Regions from separate parts of the Actinoplanes sp. NPDC049548 genome, predicted to be linked through region 1. Evidence: riboswitches for the same ligand, from Rfam matches in the RefSeq annotation. Region 1 holds a riboswitch; the other holds the start of a gene.
What was found. Region 1 has a riboswitch for cyclic di-AMP ahead of AB0J80_RS18875 (NlpC/P60 family protein). Riboswitches for the same ligand answer to the same signal wherever they lie in the genome.
Positions count from the first base shown of each region.

Region 1 (3,801 bases):
CTCGTCCGCGAGCTCGGCGCCGACCCGGAGCCCGAGCAGATCGCCGCGGCGCTGGGTGTGACGGTGGAGCGCGTCAGCGAGCTGACCCGCTGGGCCCAGGACACCGTGTCGCTGGACACCCCGGTCGGCGACGACGGCGACACCAACCTCGGTGACCTGGTCGCCGACAGCGACGCCCCGTCGCCCGAGGAGATCGTGCTGACCGCCCTGGAGCGCCAGCGCATCGAGGGCCTGCTCAACCACCTCGACGACCGTTCCGCCGGCATCATGCGCGCCCGGTACGGCCTCGAGGACGGTCGCGAGCACTCGCTGACCGAGGTGGCGTCGCGGTTCTCGCTCTCCCGCGAGCGCATCCGCCAGCTCGAGATCCAGGCCCTGGGCCGGCTGCGTGAGCTGGCCCGCGCCGAAGGCCTCCAGGCCGCGTAGCTCTCCATCCCCCGTAACGCCGAAGGCCGGTGCCCCTCGCGGGACACCGGCCTTCTGACGTGTGGGGACGGCGCGATCAGGTCACGCGGCCGTAGCCGTACGGGGTCATGATGTCGATGGTTCGGTGTTTCACCGGCTCGCCCGCGCGGGAGGCGTCGATGATCTTCCCGCCGCCGACGTACAGGGCGACGTGCCCGAGGCTGCGGTAGAACACGAGGTCGCCGGGCTGGAGCTGGGAGCGGCTGATCCGCCGGGTGGCGCTGTACTGTGCCGCGGCGTTGTGCGGCAACGACTTGCCCGCCTGGCTCCAGGCGCGGGAGGTCAGGCCCGAGCAGTCGTACGTGGCCAGACCGTCGGCGCCGTACTCGTACATCTTGCCGACCTGGTCGAACGCGAACCGGACCACGACGCCGGCGTCGCCGGACACCGAGGGGACGGCGCCGGTGTAGCGGGAGCCGGTCTGGGTCGCCCTGCCGAACGCCGCCTTGCGCATGGCGTACAGGTCCTTGAGCTGGCCCTCGATCTTCTTCTTGCGGGCGGCGAGCTCCTTGACCTCGGCGGCCTGCTTGTCCTGCGTCGCCTTCAGCGCGGCCTGCCGCTGGTCGTAGTTCTGCGTCGTGGCCGTGTAGTTGTCGATGTCACGCTGCCGGCTGCGGGACAGCTGCTCGAGGATGGACATGCGGTCCATCAGGTTGCTGCTGCCCTCCAGCACGACGTTCATCGTGCCGACCTTGCCGGTCTTGTACGCCGATGAGGCGATGACGTTCATCTGCGCGCCGGCGACCTTCAGGGCTTCCTTGGCGGGCCCGATAGACGCGGCGAGCTTCTTCTCGTCGTCCTGCGTCTTCTTCAGGCTGATCTTCATCTTGTTGTACGACTCGACGACGTCCTCGAGCTCGTTCGACGCCTTCTCGATCTTCTTGTTGATGTCACCGGTCGACGGCGCCGCGTGCGCGGCCGGCGCGACGGTGCCGGTGATCACGATCGCCAGGGCGGCGACCACCATGGTGCGTAGCCTCGTGCGGGCGTGTGGCAACGGAACGTGGCCTTTCTTCCGCTGGGCCGCCTACCGGGTTAGCTGACGGATTCGGGCGGGAAGAAGGCCCTACCGCTCGCGCGGATTCACCCCAGGTGCTGACTTCGGTGGTTCCCCGGCTCGCCGAGACGGGCAGGGCGGCCCCGGGGGATGGGGACACCGTGTCCGCCGTCGAGGGATTCGGCGGCGTTGGCCGGCGCCACCGTGAGGGTGATGGCTGCGGACCGGACCAACCGCACCAACTTATCGGCGATCGCGATTAATTCAAGAGCCCGAAGAGTGACGTGCGCCAATTACCCCGTAAATGGGGAATGATCCCGATAACGGAACGCACTTTCCTGCGTTCGCTGCGTCACCCTTACTATTTCCGCGCCATCGCGGGCGGGGTGTCCATCGACTGAACGGCCCACTTGCGAGAAACCACCCGCTCCGCCCAGAACGAGAAGAACGGGATGGTGCCGGCCAGCATCACCAGCAGCATCCGGCCCAGCGGCCAGCCGGCCCGGCGGCTGAGGTCGAAGGTGGCCGCGAGGTAGATCATGTAGAGGAAACCGTGCACGGGTCCCACCGCCGCGACCACGGTGTCGTTGTCACCGGCGTACTTCAGCGGCATGCCCACCAGCACGAGCACGATGAGGATCACGCCGACGATCCAGGCGATGATCCGGTAGCGGGTGAGGGCTCCCTGCACGGTCCACGTCCTTCTACTTGGTGCTGCTCTTGCGTCCGGGGTAGTCGCCGGGCCGGGCCCCGGGGTGGGCGTTGAGCCAGGCGAGATAGTCGTTGTAGGCGTCCAGCTCCGGGTCGTCGGCGGTCACCCGCTGCGAGGACACGCGTACGCGCACCGGCCGGCGTACCGTCACGGGCGCAGCCGGGTCGGGCGCCACCGCGGGGGAGTCGCCGGGCTCCTCGGGAGCCGGCCGGCCGGCCCGGAGCTCCTGCTGGACCTCACGCACCCACAGGAAGACCACGAAGAGCGCGAAGACCGGCCACTCGAAGGTGTAGCCCCAGCTCAGCGTGTTGCCGCCGGTGGCGCGGCTGAACTGCCACCAGCCCAGGCCGAGGAAGCCGGCCACGAGCACGAGCGCGACGACGTGGCGCACCAGCCACGCCGGCCTCAACAGCGCTCTCATGGGTCGAGCGTATCCGGCTGGGGTTTGACACCAGGCGGCACGGGCAACCGTTGCGGGAAGCACCGAGAGGGGAGAGATCATGAGCGACCACGAGGTCGACGACCGCGTCGGCACCGAGCAGGGCATCGACCCGGCCGGGCTCGCCGACGAGGACCTGATCCGTGAGCTCGGCAGCCTGCACCGGACCCGGCTGCAGACGCTGCGGCACGGACCCGACGCGGCGCTCGCCAACCACCTGCGCCGCACGGCGGAGCTGGAGACCGAGTACCTCGCCCGGCACCCCGGCCGCGAGGTCGACCCGCACCGGCTCACCCAGGACTTCTGAGAGGAACCCGTACGCATGACCTCCTCGGTACGCGGCCGGTTCGCCCGCCTGCGGCGCCAGTACGCCCCCCACGAACACCGCCCCCTCGAGGGGTACGCGGCGACCATGGGCGCCTTCGGCGTGCTCGCCGGCAGCCTTGCCGTCGTCGCAAAGGCGACGGGGCGCACGGTGCCGGAGCGCCCGGCCGTGGCCGACGTGGTGCTCATCTCGATCGCCACCCACAAGCTCAGCCGGCTGATCGCCAAGGACTCGGTCACCAGCCCGCTGCGGGCGCCCTTCACGCGCTATTCCGAGCCGGGCGGCAGCGCGGAGCTGAACGAGGAGGTCCGCGACGAGGGCAGCCCGATCCGCCACTCGATCGGCGAGCTGATCAGCTGCCCGTTCTGCCTGGCGGTCTGGGTGGCCACCGGCCTGACCAGCGGCCTGGTGTTCGCGCCGCGGCTGACCCGGCTGGCCGCCACGGTGTTCACCGCGACGGCGGCGTCGGACTTCCTGCAGATGGCGTACTCGCTGGCGAAGGAGGCGGCCGAGGGTGACCCGGAGCCCGAGCCGTCCCAGCCCGCGCTGAACGGCCGCGCGCTGGCCTGAGGCAACGAAGAACGGCCCCGGCGAAAGCCGGGGCCGTCTCGCTGTCCCTGTCCCTCAGGGCGGGCCGTCGCCGTCCATGCCGGACCAGCCGCGGGGGCTCTCCGTCTCACCCGAGTCCTCGTCGTCGATGATCGCGGGCTCCACGGCGGTGTCGTTGTGCTCGCCGGCGAAGTCGCTGTCCCCGTCGGGGGTGCCGTCGGAGTCACCGAAGGCCGGCAGGCGTTCGTTCTGCTGGGTCATGTCGCTCCTCAGGCGTCCAGGGTTCGCAGGGCCTCGGCGGCTTCGTCCTGGGC
Region 1 is NZ_JBFAPM010000008.1:309,465-313,265, forward strand. Features, by position in the region: gene AB0J80_RS18870 (sigma-70 family RNA polymerase sigma factor) at 1-426, shown strand, start outside; gene AB0J80_RS18875 (NlpC/P60 family protein) at 503-1,432, opposite strand; cyclic di-AMP (ydaO/yuaA leader) riboswitch at 1,475-1,603, opposite strand; gene AB0J80_RS18880 (DUF3817 domain-containing protein) at 1,824-2,153, opposite strand; gene AB0J80_RS18885 (hypothetical protein) at 2,167-2,595, opposite strand; gene AB0J80_RS18890 (DUF6158 family protein) at 2,675-2,920, shown strand; gene AB0J80_RS18895 (DUF1360 domain-containing protein) at 2,936-3,508, shown strand; gene AB0J80_RS18900 (hypothetical protein) at 3,563-3,748, opposite strand; gene AB0J80_RS18905 (hypothetical protein) at 3,757-3,801, opposite strand, start outside.

Region 2 (3,801 bases), on a different contig from region 1:
CTCGTCGCCGTCCAGCGGGTTGTAGAGCACCGGGCCGAGCTCCGCCGCGGGGTCGCCGGCCACGCCGTGCGGGTCGATGACGAGCCACGGCTCGCGTCCGGCGGCGAGGACGTTCTCGTGGTGCAGGTCGCCGTGCAGCACCACACGCTCGGTGGCGGAGGAGCACAGGTCGGCGTACAGGGCCATCGCCTGCTCGACGAGGGACCGTGGGAAGGGATCGTCGCCGGGGTAGCGCCGCAGGTGGCCGGCGAAGTCGGCGGTACGCGCGGCGAGGTCGCCGACCGGCAGGTCCGCGGGTGCCGGGCGGTGCAGCCGGCGCATCAGGGCGATCAGTACGGCCGTGGCCTGCTCGTCGTCGCGGCGCACGAGGCTGCGCAGGGTGGTGCCGGGTTCGGCACGCTCCAGCAGCAGGGCGCCGCGCTCGTCGTCGCGGCCGAGCAGCCGGACGGCGCCGTCGCCGCCGAAGAACGTGAGGGCGGCGGCCTCGCGGCTCAGGTGCCCGGCCCCGGGGACGCCCAGCTTGAGCACCGCCGCGGTCCCGTCGGCCCGGCGTACCGGGGCGACCCAGTTGAAGCTCAGCGGGTACGGCTCGTCCACCGTCAGGTCCCACTCGTGGGCGACCGCCGCGATCAGGTCGGGGAGCTCGGCCAGCCAGGCCTGCCCAGCGGAGCCCCAGGTGCCGGTGACGTTACGGGTGAACGCTGACGGATGCACGAAGATCAGTATCCCGGAACGCGACAAGCCGCCACGCAGGCGTGGCGGCTTGTCGGCGTCGTGCCGGTGGTGAGGATCAGCCCGGCCGGCGGATCCCCGTGATGGCACCGCTGCGATCGATCGACGCCATGCGCACGTGGTCGCCCGTGTGGGGCGCGTGCACCATGGTGTTACCGCCCACGTAGATGCCCACGTGGTGCACCGGGCTGCCGTAGAAGACCAGGTCGCCCGGCTGGATGTCGCTGCGGCTGACCGCCCGGCCCGCATGGATCTGGTCGCCGGTGAAGTGCTCGAGGTGCACTCCCACGGAGGCCCACGCCACCTTCGTCAGGCCCGAGCAGTCGTAGCCGCCCGGCCCTTCCGCGCCGAAGATGTACGGCTTGCCGATCAGGTCGCACGCCTTCTGCGCCGCGCGCCCGCCCTTGTCGTTGGTGTAGGCCACAGGACAGGGGCCGGTGCGCAGCGGGCCGTCGTTCGCACCCGCGGCGCCGTACGCCCTGATCCGCATCTTCTGCAGATCATCGACCTTCTTCTGGATCTCCTTCTTCCGCGCGCCGAGATCCTTGTCGCGGATCGCCACGGCGTCGGTGAGGGTGACCAGGGCGGCCTTGTCCTTCGCGTACTTGTCGCGCAGCTCCGCAGCGCCCGCCACGGCCTGGCGCTGGTGCCGGGCGATCTGGTCGAGGAACGAGAGCTTCTCGGTCAGGCCGGTCGGCGAGCCACTCACGATCATGGCTTTCACCGCGCCGGGCGAGCCCTGCTTGTACGCGTCGGCGGCCATGCCACCCACATGGGACATGGCCAGGTCCACCTCCAGCTGGAGCGGCTCCAGCCGGGCGTTGATCTTCTTGAGCTGTGCACGGTTCTTGATCAGCTGGTTGTGCACGTCGTTGTACTGCTCGATCGTCGACTCGAGCTTGTTCCACTGCTCGTCGATCTGCTTCTCGATGCTCGACGGCGACGGCGTCGCGTGAGCCGCGGTGGGCACCAGCAGAACCCCGACCGCCGCAACCACACCGAGCAGACCGCGCAGAATCGCGGCGCGTCGCGCCCCAACCCGTTTCACGAAGGTGCAGCGTCCTTTCTTCCCTCGGCCGCCGACCGGGTTAGCTGTCGGGTTCGGACGGGAAGAGCGCCCGGCCGCGTCGATGCCGCGGCTTCACCCCAGGTCCTCGGGTCCCCGGTTCGTGATGCACGATTAGGCGGTGGCTCACCGGTTCGCCCGGTCTCGGGCGAGGGGGGACCGACGAGCCGGGCACCACCGTACTCCCGATCTCCGCCGAACTGAACACGGCGGTATCAGGACGACTCACCGCATAACGGTCGTCACTCCTTGTCATTAACGAAGATTTAAAGCGGCCATGCCAGGAGTGCCCGGCCCAGCCAGGGCACCACGACGATCACTGTGGGTAATACCAGCAGGCCGACCGCCATGAGTGCCGCCAGCACCGTCCACATCGACGACCGTGCGTCGGCTCCGGTGAGCCGCTCGAGCCGGCGGTGCCGCTCCATTTCGGCGTCACCGGCAGCCTCCGCGGGCAGGTCAGGGCTGACCGCGTCGCCGAGCACGGCGAGCGCCGTCCGCAACGGCTCGGCCCCGCAGCGGCGCCGGGCCGCATCGTCGGCGACCATCTCGAGCAGCAGATGCACCGCATCGAGCGGCGCCCGGCTGCGCAGCGGCCGCGGGACCGCCCGGTAGAAGGCGGTGAACGACTCCATCACCAGGTCGTGGCGGTGGCGCAGGTGCGCCTGCTCGTGCGCGATGACGGCGGCGACCTGCGCCCGGTCCAGCACCCGCAGCGCTCCCCCGCTGAGCACGACGCGTGGGCTGCGGCCCGGCAGGCAGTACGCGAACGGCAGCGGGCCGTCGAGCACCCGCAGCCCCGGCGGCACCTCGGCCGGCAGCTCGCCGTGGCGCTCCGCGGCGTCGAGCAGGTCCACGAGCATGCGGTGCCGGGAACGCCGGGTCCGCGAGCGGTAGGTCACCCCGACGAGCGAGACGAGCAGCCGGAAGATGATCACGGCCGCCACCACCAGCGCCGCGACCAGGGCCGCCGCACCGACCGGCCGGTCCGAGCCCCGGGCGGCTACCAGCTCCTGCGGGCCCGCCAGGACGACCCCCAGGGCGCAGAGGATGCCGGTCAGGGTCACGCTCTGCCAGAGCGCCACCGCGGCCGCCGGAGCCCGGCCGGGCCAGTCGGCGGCGGCCAGGACGCCCGGCACCACCAGCGACAGCGTCAGGCCGAGCGCGCCGAGCAGCAGGGCGGTCACGATCCGGCGGCCGGTTCCCTTCGGGCCGCCTCGATCGCGGCGGCCAGCACCGACGGGTCGATGCGGCCCACGAACTGGGCCAGCGCGGCGTCGCGCACGCCGTCCGGGGCGGCGCTGAGCGCGTCGAGCATCAGCGCCGCCGTCATCTCCTCGCGCGACTGCGACGGCGCGTACCGATAGGCCCGGTCAGCCTTCTGCTGGGTCACGACGCCCTTCTTGGCAAGCCGGTCCAGCACGGTCATCACCGTCGTGTACGCCAGGTCGCGCTCGCGGGCGAGCCGCTCGTGCACCTGCCGCACGGTCAACGGCTCCGCGGCGTCCCACAACTGCTGCATGACCTCGCGTTCGAGGTCCCCCAAGGCCATGTGACCCACTCTACTGCACGGCGTCGTACTACAGGACGTAGTATCTACTACGAGATGTCGTAGAGGGGATGCCGACGTGGACGTGCTCGACCTGACCCGGCTCCAGTTCGCAGTCGTGACGATCTACCACTACTTGTTCGTACCGCTGTCGATCAGCCTCGCGGGCACCGCCGCCGGCCTGCAGATCGCCTGGCTGCGTACGGGCAGGGAGAGCTACCGCGACCTGACGAAGTTCGTCGGCAAGCTGCTGATCGTCACCTTCGCGGTCGGCGTCGTCACCGGCCTGGTCCAGGAGTTCCAGTTCGGCATGGGCTGGAGCGCCTTCGCCCGCTTCTACGGCGACGTCTTCGGGCCCACCCTGGCCATCGAGGGCATGCTCGCCTTCTTCCTCGAGGCCACGTTCCTGGCGCTGTGGTACTTCGGCTGGGACCGGCTGCCCCGCAAGCTGCAC
Region 2 is NZ_JBFAPM010000013.1:76,072-79,872, reverse strand. Features, by position in the region: gene AB0J80_RS24590 (aminoglycoside phosphotransferase family protein) at 1-714, opposite strand, end outside; gene AB0J80_RS24585 (C40 family peptidase) at 791-1,780, opposite strand; cyclic di-AMP (ydaO/yuaA leader) riboswitch at 1,795-1,929, opposite strand; gene AB0J80_RS24580 (M56 family metallopeptidase) at 2,065-2,985, opposite strand; gene AB0J80_RS24575 (BlaI/MecI/CopY family transcriptional regulator) at 2,982-3,350, opposite strand; gene AB0J80_RS24570 (cytochrome ubiquinol oxidase subunit I) at 3,427-3,801, shown strand, end outside.
Region 2: linked by a shared signal. The riboswitch ahead of AB0J80_RS24585 (C40 family peptidase) and the one ahead of AB0J80_RS18875 (NlpC/P60 family protein) in region 1 are both predicted to bind cyclic di-AMP.